One region of the Corynebacterium liangguodongii genome, then DNA from elsewhere that is predicted to be linked to it. Evidence: predicted binding sites of a transcription regulator. Region 1 holds the regulator's gene; the other holds the start of a gene.
What was found. The regulator LexA, encoded in region 1, represses DNA repair genes until DNA is damaged. The targets are predictions, from matches to a motif close to CGAACANNTGTTCG.
Positions count from the first base shown of each region.

Region 2: the regulator LexA is predicted to act here: its motif matches at 2,734-2,747, upstream of C3E79_RS09200 (HNH endonuclease signature motif containing protein).

Region 1 covers NZ_CP026948.1:1,336,541-1,347,329, forward strand. Annotated here, with positions in the region: gene C3E79_RS06450 (DEAD/DEAH box helicase) at 1-1,292, shown strand, start outside; gene C3E79_RS06455 (LysR family transcriptional regulator) at 1,346-2,269, shown strand; gene hrpA (ATP-dependent RNA helicase HrpA) at 2,285-6,205, shown strand; gene nrdR (transcriptional regulator NrdR) at 6,202-6,660, opposite strand; gene C3E79_RS06470 (hypothetical protein) at 6,730-7,098, opposite strand; gene lexA (transcriptional repressor LexA) at 7,312-7,995, shown strand; gene C3E79_RS06480 (DeoR/GlpR family DNA-binding transcription regulator) at 8,145-8,930, shown strand; gene C3E79_RS06485 (1-phosphofructokinase family hexose kinase) at 9,017-9,985, shown strand; gene C3E79_RS06490 (fructose PTS transporter subunit IIB) at 9,982-10,789, shown strand, end outside.
Region 2 covers NZ_CP026948.1:1,923,191-1,927,239, forward strand. Annotated here, with positions in the region: gene C3E79_RS09185 (phosphoribosylaminoimidazolesuccinocarboxamide synthase) at 1-400, opposite strand, end outside; gene C3E79_RS09190 (hypothetical protein) at 487-1,254, shown strand; gene purB (adenylosuccinate lyase) at 1,262-2,701, opposite strand; gene C3E79_RS09200 (HNH endonuclease signature motif containing protein) at 2,814-4,049, shown strand, end outside.

The DNA.
Region 1 (10,789 bases):
AGAAGACGTTCGAGCGCCTCACCACGGCGGAGCCGGAGGAGTTGACGAGCCAGTTTAAGGTCTCGAATTCGATGCTGCTCAACGTCGTGGCCCGCCCCGGCGACGGCTACGGGCACTTAAAGCGCCTGCTGCGCACGAACCACGACACGCGGGCGAAGCAGAACCAGGACATCCTCACGGCGGTGGAGCTCTTTCGCGGGCTTGTCGAGGCCGGTGTGGTCGAGCGGACCCCGGATTCCCCGGCGATGCGCCCGTACACTCTCACCGTTGAGCTCGATCGCGACTTCGCGCTCAACCAGCCCCTCTCCCCTTTCGCCCTGGCCTTCCTCTCCGTGCTGGATCCGGATTCGCCGACGTATTCGCTCGACGTCATCTCGACTTTCGAGGCGATCCTGGATGATCCGCGGCAGCTGCTCAAGGCGCAGGAGTCGGCGGCGCGGAGAGAGGAGCTCGCGGCGCTGAAGGCCGACGGGGTCGACTACGTCGAGCGGATGGCCCTGCTCGAGGACGTCACCTACCCGCAGCCGCTGGGCGAGGAGCTCGAGGCGGCGTTCGAGACCTTCCGCGAGTCCCATCCCTGGGCTAAGGAGTTCGAGCTCTCGCCGAAGTCCGTGGTGCGCGACATGGTGGAGCACGCGATGACGTTTTCTGACCTCGTTGCCACCTACGGCTTGGCGCGCTCGGAGGGCGTGGTCTTGCGCTACCTCACCGACGCGTGGCGGACGCTGACGCATTCGGTGCCCGATTCCTACCTCACAGACGAGCTCGGCGATATCATCACCTGGCTCGGCGAGCTCGTCCGCCAGGTGGATTCCTCTCTCATCGACGAGTGGGCGCACATGGCCGACGAGGACACCCCGATTTCTCCTGAGACGCTTGAGCGCGAGCTGGCCTTCGGGGTTGAAGACCCGACGGCGCTGACCGCGAATCGCCGGGCGTTTAAGGTGATGGTGCGCAATTTCTTCTTCCGGCTCGTCGAGCTCTTCGCCTTCGAGAAAGAGGAGCAGCTCGACGAGGCCGTAGGCTACCTCGATCCCGAGTCGAGGCCCGTGTGGCCCGAGGAGCTGGACGGCTATTTCGATGAGTACGACGACGTGCTTATCGACGCCGATGCGCGCGGCCCGGAGTATTTCCGCCTCTCCGGCGAGCAGGGCCGCGAGTGGAGCGTCGTCCAGGTCATCCGCGACCCCGCAGGCGATAATGCTTTTCAACTACACGGGGTCGTCGACCTCGACGCCTCGGACGCCACCGGCGAGGTTCGGCTCAGCCGCCTCGAGGTCATCAAGGCATAACTATAGGCGGGGCGGCCTACGCTCGTCCAAGAGGGTCAAGTACACTCATAGGTATGGGCAATAGAGAATATCGGCCAACACTTGCACAGCTGCGAACCTTTGTCACTATCGCGGAGCACAAGCACTTCGGCACTGCCGCGCACAAGCTCAACATCTCGCAGCCCTCACTCTCCCAGGCCCTCGTCACCCTGGAGAGCGGGCTGGGGATTCAGCTTATCGAGCGCTCGACCCGCAAGGTGATTGTCACCCCCGTGGGCCAGGAGCTGCTCCCGCTGGCCAAGGCCACCTTGGATGCCGCCGACGCGTTCGCTGCGCGCTCCCGCGGCGCGCTCGGCGTCCTCTCCGGCGCACTCAACATCGGCGTCATCCCGACGCTCACGCCGTATATCCTCCCGGAGTTTCTCAAGCTCTCCTGCGACCACTTTCCGGACCTCAAGCCCCAGGTCGTCGAGGATCGTACGGCGGCGCTGTTGGATAGGCTGCGCGACGGCGCGATCGATGTGGCGGTCGTCGCGCTGCCGACGAGCCAGGCCGGGTTCGACGAGCAGCAGCTCTTCACCGAGCGCCTCGTGGCCGTCACCCCGGCATCGCACCCGCTGGCCGGGAGGAAGAACCTCACCGCCGACGAGCTCGGCGAGCTCGACGCCGAGCTCGCCCACCCCTGCCGGGTGGAACACGCCCACACGCCGACGAGCGCGGCGTTTTCGGTGCGCGCCTCTTCGCTGGCCACGATCATGCACCTCGTCGCCGAGGGCCTCACCGCAACCGTGCTGCCGGAATCCGCGGTTGCCAGCGAGTGCATCCGCCCGGGGCTGAGCGTGGCCACGTTTGATGAATCGGTGGGGGCGGTGAGGACTATCGGGTTGATCTCCCGGCCGTCGTCGTCACGCTCCGTGGAGTATCGCGCGCTCGGCGAGCTGATCTCGCTGGCGCACTCCCGGGTGATCGAGCGGGGCAAGCAGCTCATCGGGGGCTAGAATCGTTCCCCAGATATGAACGATTCCCACAATGCAGCCGCCGAACAGCGCGCCGAGCTCTACCGGCGCCTCGGCTCCGTCGAGATCGCCGAGGAGCGCCGCTTCAAGCGCCGCCTTGATAAGGCGCGCGCCCCGCAGGCGTTTGCCGCCATTGCCGCAGACATCGATGCCTCCGCCGCGGTCGTCGCCGCGCGCGAGAAGGCGATCCCGGAGATCACCTACCCCGTGCAGCTCCCCGTCTCCGCGCGGCGCTCCGACATCACGGAACTGATCGCCGCCCACCAGGTCGTTATCGTCGCCGGCGAGACGGGATCGGGCAAGACCACCCAGATCCCGAAAATGCTCCTCGAGCTCGGCCGCGGCCGCCGCGGGCTCATCGGGCACACCCAGCCGCGTCGACTCGCCGCGCGCACGGTGGCCGAGCGCATCGCCGACGAGCTCGGGCAATCCGTGGGCGAGAGCGTGGGCTACGCCATTCGTTTCGACGACACAGTCAGCCCCACGAGCGCAGTCAAGCTCATGACGGACGGCATCCTGCTCGCCGAGATGCAGCGGGACCGCTACCTCAACGCCTACGACACAATCGTCATCGACGAGGCCCACGAGCGCTCCCTCAACATCGATTTCCTGCTGGGCTACCTCAAGCAGCTCCTGCCCAAGCGCCCGGACCTGAAGGTCGTGATCACCTCGGCGACGATTGACCCGCAGCGCTTCGCCGCCCACTTCGCCGACGCGGAAGGCAACCCCGCCCCGATCATCGAGGTCTCGGGGCGCACGTACCCCGTGGAGGTGCGCTACCGCCCGCTCGTCGAGGTCGTCGGGGGCAAAGAGGTTGACACCGACATGATCGACGGCGTCGTGAGCGCCTGCGAGGAGCTCATGGGCGAGGGAGAGGGAGACATCTTGTGCTTCTTCGCCTCCGAGCGCGACATCCGCGATTGCATGGAGGCCATCGAAAAGAAGCACTGGCGCGGGGTGGAGGTCACCCCCCTGTTCGGCAGGCTCTCCAACGCGGAGCAGCACCGCGTGTTCTCCCCGCACTCCGGGCGGCGCATCGTGCTCTCGACGAACATCGCCGAGACCTCCCTGACTGTGCCGGGCATCCACTACGTTGTCGATACCGGCTTAGCCCGCATCTCCCGGTATTCCACGCGCACGAAGGTCCAGCGCCTGCCCATCGAGGAAATCTCGCAGGCCTCCGCGAACCAGCGCTCCGGGCGCTCCGGCCGCGTCGCAGACGGCATCGCCATCCGCCTGTACTCCGAGGAGAACTTCCACGCCCGCCAGGAGTTTACTGATCCAGAGATCCTGCGCACGAACCTCGCCAGCGTCATCTTGCAGATGATCTCCCTGCGCTTGGGCGATATCTCCGAGTTCCCGTTCATCGAGCCGCCGGATCAGAAATCGATCCGCGATGGGCTGCTGTTGCTCCACGAGCTCGGGGCAACGACGGACCGCGAGGCCGGCGGCGCGCCTGTCCTCACCGCGATCGGCCGCGATATCGCCCGCATCCCGGTCGATCCGAAGATGGCGCGCATGCTCGTCGAGGCCAACCGGCTCGGCGTGTTGGAAGACGTCACGGTCATCGTCGCCCAGATGACCATCCAGGACGTGCGCGAGCGCCCACTCGAGCAGCAGGCCCAGGCCGATCAGGCGCACGCGAGGTTTAAAGACAAGGAGTCCGATTTCGCCTCCGCGCTCAAGCTGTGGGACTACATCGGGCAATCGCGCGACGAGCTTACCGGCAACTCCTTCCGCAAACGGATGAAGCGGGAGTTCCTGCACTACATGCGCATCCGCGAGTGGTACGACCTGGTGCGCCAGCTGAGGGACGTCGAAAAGCAGCTCGGATACTCGCGCGCGGAGGACGTCGCCGGGGAACGCGACCTCGAGTCCATCCATAAATCGCTGCTCACCGGGCTGTTGTCCAACGTCGGTGCGCGCGAGGGCAATTCCAAGGAGTTCCAGGGCACCCGCGGCACGCGCTTTGTCATCTTCCCCGGCTCGACGCTGGCGAAGCGCCCGCCGGAGTTCGTCATGGCTGGCGAGCTGGTGGAGACCTCGCGGCTCTTTGCGCGCGACGTGGCCAAGATCAAGCCCGAGTGGGTCGAGGCCGCAGCCCGTGATCTGCTCAAGCACAGCTACTCCGAGCCCGTGTGGTCGCGCAAGCGCTCGGCGGCGATGGTGCACCAAACCTCGCTGCTCTATGGGCTGCCGATCGTGCGCGACAGGCTCGTGCCCTACCATCACGTCGACGCGGAGGCGGCCCGCTCCATGTTCATCCGCCACGCGCTCATCGCCGGGGATTGGAACCGCCACCACACCTTCATCGAGCACAACGACAAGGCGCTGGCGGAGGCGGCCGAGGTCGAGGAGAAGGTGCGCCGGCGCGGCCTCGTCGTCGACGAGGACACGCTTTTTGACTTCTACGACTCGAAGCTACCGGCCACAGTAACCACCGCGCGGCACTTCGATTCCTGGTGGAAGAAGAAAAGGCGCGAGGACCAGCACTTCCTTGACTTCGATCCCGCATCGCTTATCGACGCCACCGTCGACGCCTCCGCGGAAGACTTCCCCTCCACCTGGCGCCAGGGGTCGATCGACTTTGACCTGCGCTACACCTTCGAACCCGGCGATCCCTTCGACGGGGTGCGGGTGGATATCCCCGTGCCGCTGCTCGCGGGCTTTTCCGCCGAGGGATTCGACTGGCTCGTCCCGGGCCTGCGCCTCGAGCTTGTCACCGAGCTCATCCGCACCCTGCCTAAAGCGTTGCGACGCTCCGTCGTCCCCGCGCCCGATTTCGCCGGCCTCGCCATGAGCAGGCTCTCCCCCGGCGAGGGCCGGCTCGTGGACCAGCTTGCAGACGCCCTGCGCGCGCTCGGCGGGGCGGGCATCAATGCCCAGGACTTTCGCCCCACCGCGCTACCCGCCCACCTGAGGGTTACCTTCGCCGCGATTGACAAGCGCGGCGAAGTCATCGACCACGATAAGGACCTCCACGCGCTCAAGGAGCGACAGTCGGGCAAGATCCGCTCCTCGGTGGCGAAGGCCAGCAGGTCGAGCGAGACGACGGTCGCGCGGAAGTGGACGGCGCAGACCCTCGGCGCGGTCCCCGAAAGCGTCACCACCACGATCGAGGGCAACGCAGTGGCGGCCTACCCCGCCCTCGAGGTCACCCCCGACGGCGTGAAGGTTGCGGTGCACGCCACGAAGGCCGCCGCCGACGCCTCGATGCTCACCGCGACGCTCACGCTCCTGCTGCGGGAGATCCCGATCTCGCCCGGGCAGATGACCAAGGGCCTACCGCTGCGCCAGAAAGTAGCGGTGGAGAACTACCCGCACGGCGGTGCGCAGGGGCTTGTTGACGACGCCCGGGCCGCCACCATCCGCGACCTCATGCTCTCCCACGGCGGCCCGGTGCGCACCCCGGAGGAGTTCGATGAGCTGCTCTCCGCCGTAAAGCCCAAGGTTGCCTCCGGGGTGCGCCAGAAGGTCGTCGCCCTCGCGCCGGCGCTCGTGGCGTACGGCGCTATCGCCCAGGAGCTCGACGCGTGGGAGGGCCCGGCGATTGAGGATATGCGCGCCCAGCTCGACTTCTTCCTGCCGGAGCACGCCGTGACGGTCCACGGCACCGACCGCCTCGCGCACCTGCCGCGCTACATCGAGGCGATGCGCATCCGGCTCGATGATATGGCCATCGACCCGGACCGGGACGCCGACCGCCAAGACGCGGTGGCCTCGTTAACGCAGCGCCTCGAAGCAAAGCTGCGCGCGCTGCCGGCGGCCGCGCGGAAGTCGAGGGAGGTCAAGGACATCTACTGGCAGCTCCAGGAGCTGCGCGTGAGCCTCTTCGCGCAGAGATTGGGCACGCCCAAGCCGGTGAGCGAGAGGCGGATCGAGAAAATGATCGACGCCCTGGGCACGGGGGCACGCTAGAAGTCCTCCCGGTCGCGGCGGCGCATGAGCCGGATCTCGGACTCGAAGTCGTCGGCCGATTCGAAGGACTTGTACACGGAGGCGAAGCGCAGGTATGCAACCTCGTCGAGGGCACGCAGCGGCTCGAGCACGGCGAGGCCGACATCGTTCGCGTCGACCTGTGAGCTGCCGTGGCTGCGCACCGTCTCCTCGACCTGCTGCGCGAGGCGTTTGAGGGCATCGTCCGAGACGTCGCGGCCCTGGCAGGCCCGGCGCACGCCGTTGATGAGCTTGTCCCGGTCGAAAGGTTCGCTCACCCCGTTGCGCTTGACCACCATGAGCACGGCCTTCTCCACCGTCGTAAACCTGCCCCCGCACTGTGCGCACTCGCGGCGGCGGCGGATGGCCGATCCAGCGTCGATGACACGGGAGTCGAGCACGCGGGAATGGTCGTTGTGGCAAAACGGGCAGTGCATGGGATTCGACGGCCTCCTCGTGGCGGGTGCTAACCGCCTCGATGTTACCCGGGGGAGCCTCGCTGCCAGCTAGCGGACGCTGGCGATGGAGACCTCCGCGACGCCGCCGCCCCCCTGTGTCGAGGCGTCGGTGCCGAAGGCTCCGCCCGCGGCCGATCCCACGATCAGCGCCAGACCGAGGATCACGCCCATGAGGATGCCGGCACGGTTTTCGTGGCGAGTTTCGAACGCAGGAGTAGCGCTTACTCCCGAGGCTTGCTCGAAGCGTTTTTCACGCCCATAGTTTCGATGCGGAACTCCTCTCGTTCGAACACCCGACGGGCGGCGAGGGCACCTCGGCGCCGCGGGGATGTCCCACACCTCAGCGGGCAGCACCTCAGCCAGGTGCTCGCGGTAGGCCGCCTGCGGTGCGTTGTTGCGCTCAATCTGGATGGTCATGGCGGTGTCCTTTCGTTGTGTAGCTTCATTCTATGAACGGCCCGGACACGTTCGAACGAACCATGCGCTCACGTGTTCGATTCCGCACTTCAGTTCGATTTATATCACCCCTGAGCGACGATGTCTACCCCACGCCGCAAAAAGTCGAACACACTTGCCACATCTGGTACCTTGGTAGCCACGACCGACCCCACCCGCACCGAAGGAGCACCCGTGGCCCGCAAGAAAGACGACACCACCCTCGACCTCAGCGTCCTGTCCGACCGCCAACGCCGCATCCTGGAGGTCATCCAGGATGCGGTAGTCCTGCGCGGGTACCCGCCGAGCATCCGCGAGATCGGCGACGCCGCCGGCCTGCAGTCCACCTCGTCCGTCGCCTACCAGCTCAAGGAGCTGGAAAAGAAGGGCTTCTTGCGGCGCGATCCGAACAAGCCCCGGGCGGTTGACCTGCGCCACCTGCCTGAGCCGAGGTCTACTCGCGAGCCCGCCCCAAAGGCCCCGCAGGCACCCGAGGACGCCTCCCAGGCGCGCTACATTCCCGTCGTCGGGCAGATAGCGGCGGGCTCGCCCATCCTCGCGGAGGAAAACGTCGAAAGCTACTACCCGTTGCCCGAGGAACTGGTGGGTGACGGCGAGCTCTACATGCTGCGCGTCATAGGCGAGTCGATGAGGGACGCCGGTATCCTCGACGGGGACTGGGTCGTCGTGCACTCTCAGCCCGTCGCGGAGGAAGGGGATTTCGTCGCCGCCCTGCTCGACGGCGAGGCGACGGTCAAGGAGTTCCACCGGGATTCGACCGGTGTCTGGCTGCTCCCCCACAACGACGCGTTTACCCCAATCAAGGGGGAGAACGCGGAGATTATGGGCCGGGTTGTTTCCGTTTTCCGCACGCTCTAGGGCATACTTGCGCGCGGGCACCACCCCCGTGGGGGTGGGTTGGACACGGCCAGCATCCCGCGGCGCGGGCTTTCCGGGACAATGGTCGTCAACGGCCACCGCGGCCGCCCGGTTTATTCCACCCGCTCACCACCCGAGGAGCGCGACGCATGTACGCAGAAGAACGCAGGCGCCAGATCGCCTCTCTAACGGCGATTGAGGGCCGCGTCAACGTCACCGACTTGGCGGAGAAGTTCCACGTCACGGCCGAGACGGTCAGGCGGGACCTCGCCGTGCTCCACCGGCAGGGGGTAGTGCACCGGGTCCACGGCGGCGCGGTGGCGAGCCAATCGTTCCTCACCACAGAGTTCTCGCTCGATGCCCGCTCCCGCTCCGCCTCGACGGCGAAGTCTGCCATCGCCCAGGCGGCGCTGCGATTTGTCCCGGAGCACTCCGAGGGCGGGATCTTTCTCGACGCGGGGACGTCGATTAGCGCCTTCGCGAAACTGCTCGCCACCGACCCGCGGGCGGCCTCGTGGCCAATTGTGACCAACTCGCTGCCGATCGCGCTCGATCTCTCCACGGCCGGCCTGCCCCACGTGCACCTGCTCGGCGGATCTGTCCGCGCGATCACGCAAGCCGTGGTCGGAGCGATGGCGCTGCGCTCGCTCGCGCTCATGCGCGCGGACGTCGCGTTCATCGGCACCAACGCGCTAAGCGTCGACCACGGCCTGTCCACCGCGGACGCGCAGGAGGCGGCGATTAAATCCGCCATGGTCACCAACGCCCGCATGGTGGTTGTGCTGTGCGATTCGACGAAAATCGGCAACGACTATTTGGTGAGCTTCGCCTCCCTCGACGACATAGATGTCGTCGTGACCGACTCCGGGGCGCCCGAGAGCATCGTCTCCGAGCTGACCGAGCGCGGCGTCGAAGTCGTCACCGTCGGCTCATAGCCCCCGGGTCCCGCGTTGACCGCTGCGGGCGCGCTGGCCATAATTGGGAGAGTTTCGCTGGGACCGAGCCGGAGGATAGCCGCACTGTGATCATCACCTTTACCCCCAACCCCAGCATCGACGCCACGTTGAGGCTCGAGGTGCTCTCCACCGGTGGGGTGAACCGCACGGTGAGCGCGCAGCGCGAACCCGGGGGCAAAGGCATCAACGTCTCCCACGCGTGCGCGAAGGCGCGCTGCGATACCCTGGCCATCGCCCCGTGCGGCCCCGCCGACCCTTTCACGCTCATCTGCCGCAACTCCGGTATCCCTTTGAAATCCGTGCCCATCTCCGGCCCCATCCGCACGAACACCACGCTGACGGAGGCGGACGGGACGACGACGAAGATTAATGAGACAGGACCGCTGCTCAGCGGCCAGGACATCGAGCGCATCGCCGATACGCTCATTGCCACCGTCGCCGAATCGCGCGCGGACGCCGTGGTCATGGCCGGATCCTTGCCTCCTGGCGCGCCCCCGGAGTGGTACGCCACCCTCGCGATGTCCGCGCGCAAGGCCTGCCCGGGTGCGCTCATCGCCATCGACACCTCCGATGACCCGCTGCTCCGGCTCGGCGCGCGCCTCGAGCAGGCGGCCCCGGATGTGCTCAAGCCCAACGCGTTCGAGCTCGCGCACCTCACCGGGGCCGACGGGGCGCTTCTTGAGTCCCAGGCGGCCCGCGGCGATTTCTCCCGCGTGGTCTCCGCCGCGCGGGAGCTCACTGACTCCGGGGTCAAGGAGGTGTTGGTGACCCTGGGTGCGGCCGGCGCCTGCCTGGTCACCGCCGAGGGAGCGTGGGCCGCCTCCCCGCCGCCGGTGGCGGAGGTATCCACGGTCGGGGCCGGCGATAGCGCGCTGGCCGGCTACGTCATGGCCCGGGTGGGCGGCGCGCCGCCCGCCGAGTGCGTGCGCCGCAGCGTCGCCTACGGCTCTGCGGCGACGGCGATCCCCGGCACCGGCATCCCCGCGCCGGGGGATATTGACTTGGCACGCACTGAGGTCGTGGCCCTGGCATGATCTCCGCTCGCTGCGTTGCCCTCGACGTCGACCTGGGCGATAGCCCGGGGGCGGTAATTTCTGCGTTGACCGGCATGTTGGCCGACGAGGGCGCGGTAGCCGATGCCGGAGAGCTCTGCGCGGCGGCTCTGCGCCGCGAGGGCGCATCGGGCACGGGGGTTGCCGGGCGCATCGCCATCCCGCACGCCCGCACCGACGGCGTGCTGCGCCCCGCCGTCGCTTGTGCCAGGCTTTCGCGCCCGGTCGATTTCTCCGGCCCCGATGGGGACGCGGACCTTGTGTTCTTCCTCGCCGTTCCCTCATCCGAGCAGCGCGCCCACCTCAAGGTTCTCTCGTCCCTGGCGCGGGCGCTCGCTCGGGGCGGGCTGGCCGAACGGCTGCGCGCCGCGGAATCACCGCAAGACGCCGCAGATGAGATCTCCCGCGCCCTCGGCGGTGCGGGCGCGCCGCGGTCCCCCGCCGCAACCATCGCGGCGGTGACGGCGTGCCCGACGGGGGTGGCGCACACCTACCTTGCGGCGGAGGCCTTGGAGGCCGCCGCGCGCGAGCGCGAAGGGGTGGTGTTGCGGGTGGAGACGCAGGGCGCATCGGGCACGGATGCCCTCGATCCCGGGTTCATTGCCCAGGCGGATGCCGTGATCCTCGCCGCTGATGTCGCCGTGCTCGGTGCCGAGCGCTTCGCGGGAAAGCCGCTCGTCGAGTGCTCGACGCGCGAGGCGATCGATTCGCCGGGCACGCTTATCGACGCCGCGTTGTCCGCCCCCGCCCGCAATCCCGCCCGCGAACCCTCCCCCGGCCCGGGCC
Region 2 (4,049 bases), 580 kb from region 1:
CCAGCCCGGCGGGCAGCATCACGCCGCAGATCCGACCCGTGGCGTCGTACTCTTTCTTCCCCGAACCGGTGAGGTAGCCGCGCGCGACGCACTCAAACGGGATCATCTCTAAGCGCTTGACCACGTGGGCGCGACCGAGCACTTCCTCCGGGATGCGCTCATCAGTCACCGGGCCAGCGAGGTGGTTGGGCAGGCCGAGTTCCCTTTCGAGGAGGTCGAAGAACAAGGTGCTGGTAGCCGTGAGGATCCTGCCCTTGTCCGGGATTTCCGGGGTCAGCGAGTAGTCGAACGCGGAGATGCGATCCGTTGCCAGCATGAGCAAAGTGTCGCGGTCCACCTCATAGATCTCGCGGACCTTGCCCGCGGAGAGGTGGGTGTAATCGGATAACTCTGGGCGCATGATGTCAAAGCATAGTCCCGCAGCGCGCAAGGTCGAATCGGAGCGCGCGGGCGGGATCGGAGCAGAGGGTGCCCTAATGTAGAGCCATGCTCTCCACACCCCGCCTCCTCGCCATGTGCGCCGCCGCGTGCCTTGCGGCCGGTACCCTCGGCGCCTGCGCAGGGCCGCGGTCTCCGCAGCTCACCACCACCGCCGCCGAGCCGCTGACCGAGCTAGCCGGCAAGCCGGATGGCTTCACCCCGACCGACGACGGCGCCACGCTCAGCTTCGGCGAGACTGCCTACGTCGTCACCACGGGCTTTGATACGGGCCTTCCTGTCTATTGGGAGGTGAGGGTGGATTCACCCCGCACCCTCACCGTCGACCAGGTCACCGAGAACATCGGGCAGGACCCGGCCATGATCGGACGGCCCGCCCCGAAGCAGCGCGGCTCTGGATCTTCAGGGTCCACTGGGGCCTCTGACAGCGACGATGAGACCACCACGAGCGCCGCGCCGCCACCCGAGAGCTTCGCGGGGTTTTCCTGCTTCGTCGCCACCTTCACCCCGGTCGCCTTCGGCACCGACGGGGCGGACATCTCGGTGGCGCTGCCAAGCGTCACCCCGGTTGATGACGCCGGGCTGCGCGCAAACTTCGTCGAGCGCGACGACAACCTCTACTGCGGGTTGGAAAGCAACGATCCGCTGCCCGCCTACACGGGAGATATCACCCTCGGCCGGAGCTACGAGCGGGCGGTTGTGACCTGGGCCGGCAAGCGCGATCGCGGCATCGTCGGCACCGGTGTGGAGCTTGCCACCGTGGTCAGCCCTCGCAACACCGCCCAGCCCGCGCAGACGATCCGCTGGCAGGACTAGGTTTTTCTTAGAGGATCTCGCCTGGGGCGTAGGCGGCGGCGCCCGGGTGGGCGTCGACAAGCGATTGAATGCGCGCGAGCACGCGGTCGACCTGGGAGCTCGCCGCCCCGATGAACGCATTGCGGTCCGCGAGTGCCTTGTCGAGGTCCGCGCGGCCAAGCGGCAGGCGCTCGTCGGCGGCGAGACGTTCAATGAGGTTTTGCTCCGCGCCGCTCTCGCGCATATCCAGCGCCATGGCCACCGCGTGCTCCTTGATCACCTCGTGGGCGGTCTCGCGGCCCACGCCCGCGCGCACGGCCGCCATGAGGATGCGGGTGGTGGCGAGGAACGGCAGGTAGCGATCGAGCTCGCGGGTGATCATCGCGGGAAACGCCCCGAACTCGTCGAGGACGGTGAGGAAGGTCTCCAGCTGACCGTCGATGGCGAAAAACGCGTCCGGCAGCGCAACCCGGCGCACGACCGAGCAGAACACATCGCCCTCGTTCCACTGCTGGCCGGCAAGATCCGCGACCATGGTGAGGTAGCCGCGCAGGATGACCTGGAAGCCGCAGACGCGTTCGCAGGAGCGGGCGTTCATCTTGTGCGGCATGGCCGAGGATCCGACCTGGCCCTCCTTGAAGCCCTCCGTGACGGTCTCATTGCCCGCCATGAGGCGGATGGTTGTGGCAAGGCTCGACGGGCCGGCGCCGAGCTGTACGAGAGCGGAGATGGCCTCGAAATCCAGGCTGCGCGGGTAGACCTGCCCGACGGAGTCGAAGGTGCGATCGAAGCCAAGGTGGCGGGCAATTGCGTGCTCCAGCTCACCGAGCTTGGCCTCGTCGCCGCCCATCAGGTCGAGCATGTCCTGAGCCGTCCCCATCGGGCCCTTAATGCCGCGCAGCGGGTAGCTCGTGAGAAGCTGCTCGATGCGCTCTGTGGCGATGAGAATTTCTTCGGCGGCGGAGGCAAACCGCTTGCCCAGCGTGGTCGCCTGCGCCGCGACGTTGTGCGAGCGCCCGGCCATGACGAGGTCCTTGTACTGCTCCGCGCGGTTGCCCACGGCCTTGAGCAGCGCGATCGCCTTATTTCGGGTGAGCTCGAGCGCGCGCATGATCTGCAGCTGCTCGACGTTTTCGGTGAGGTCGCGGCTGGTCATGCCCTTGTGGATGTGCTCGTGGCCGGCCAGCGCGTTGAACTCCTCAATGCGCGCCTTGACGTCGTGGCGGGTGACCTTTTCGCGCTCGGCGATACTCGCCAGATCAACCTTGTCGACGGCCTCCTCGTAGGCCTCAATGGCCTCATCCGGGATCTTCACCCCGAGGCCCTTCTGGGCCTTCATCACGGCGATCCAAAGCTGGCGTTCCAGCACGATCTTGTGCTCGGCGCTCCACAGCGACGCCATCTCCGGCGAGGCGTAGCGGTTGGACAGGACGTTTGCGTTCATCGGCTTCACAGACACGGGCTCCATTATTCCACGCCGCCATAACATCGTCCCCATTTCGCACATGTGTTCTATTTTGTGGGGTACGTGTCGCGACAGGACTCTACACTGAGTCCATCTTGAGGAAAGGAGGGGAACCATGACCGCAATCGCTTCACTCGTAGCCACAATCGAGTCCGCGTTCAACGAGCTGAGCTCGCTTTTCGACGACCCCTCCGCCCTCCACTTCGACACCATCCGCGCAGATATGGAACGGCTGGAGAAGGCGGCCAACGCTAAAGCCTTCATCGACGCCTCCTTCGCATACATCTGCGACCGCGACGGCGCAGGCCGCTCGGTCGGCGGGCGCCACGCCAACGACTACCTCGAGACGGCCCTCGACCTCTCCCGCGCCGAAGCCTTCCGCCGGATCAGCCGCGGCCGCGACCTCTTCGCGCCACCACCGCCGCCCCCGCCTCCACCACCGCCGGGCGGTAACGACGACCCTCTTGGCGTCGGCGGCTGCTCCCCCGACCCCGGCGAGTCGCAGAAAAAGGCCCGCGAATCCTCCCGCGGGATCGGTGCAGAAAAGCAGGGAATCATCGACTCCGAGCTGCGTGGCCTGTCCAAGGAGGCGTCGTGCGAGCGTGCAGCGATCCACGCCCGTGCCTTAGCGGAGGCGAAGGAGCGCCCCGCGAGCGACCTGCGCAAGCTCGTGCGCAGCCTCGTCAACAAGGCGAACCGCGCCCACCGCCCGCCGGCCGACCCGAATGCAGGCTACGCGGCCCGCGGCATCAAGGCCGGGCCGCAAAAGGCGGACGGGACCTTTGACGTCACCGCGACGATGACCGCCGGGCACTGGGCCCTGTTTAAGGCCCTGCTCGACTCGGATTCCGGCCCCGGCTCGAACACGGGCGGGCCATCGTCCGAGGACTCACGCACTCCCACCCAGCGACGCTTCGACCAGTTCTGGCGCATCCTCGGCCAGTACGAGGCCGACCGGCAGGTCAAAAACCGCGGCGCCGCCTCCGTCGCGCTCGCCATCACCCTAGATGACCTCGCCGACGCCGACCACCACACGACGTTTATGACAAACGTGGGGGTAGAGCTCTCCTGTTTCGACCTCATCCGCCTCGGCATGGGCGGCACGGAGGACTTCATCGTCCACGTCGACCGGGTGACCGGCATCCCGATCTCGCTGGGCCGCACGAGGCTCGCCAGCGTGGAGCAGCGCATCGCCATGCTCGCCGTCCAAGGGGTATGCGCCTGGGTCGGCTGCGACGTGCCTCTGTCGGAGACCGAGGCCCACCACATGCTGGCCTACGTCCAGGGCGGCAACACCGACCTGCCGAACCTCGCCGGGCTGTGCCGACGCCACCACTCGTGGAACAACGAC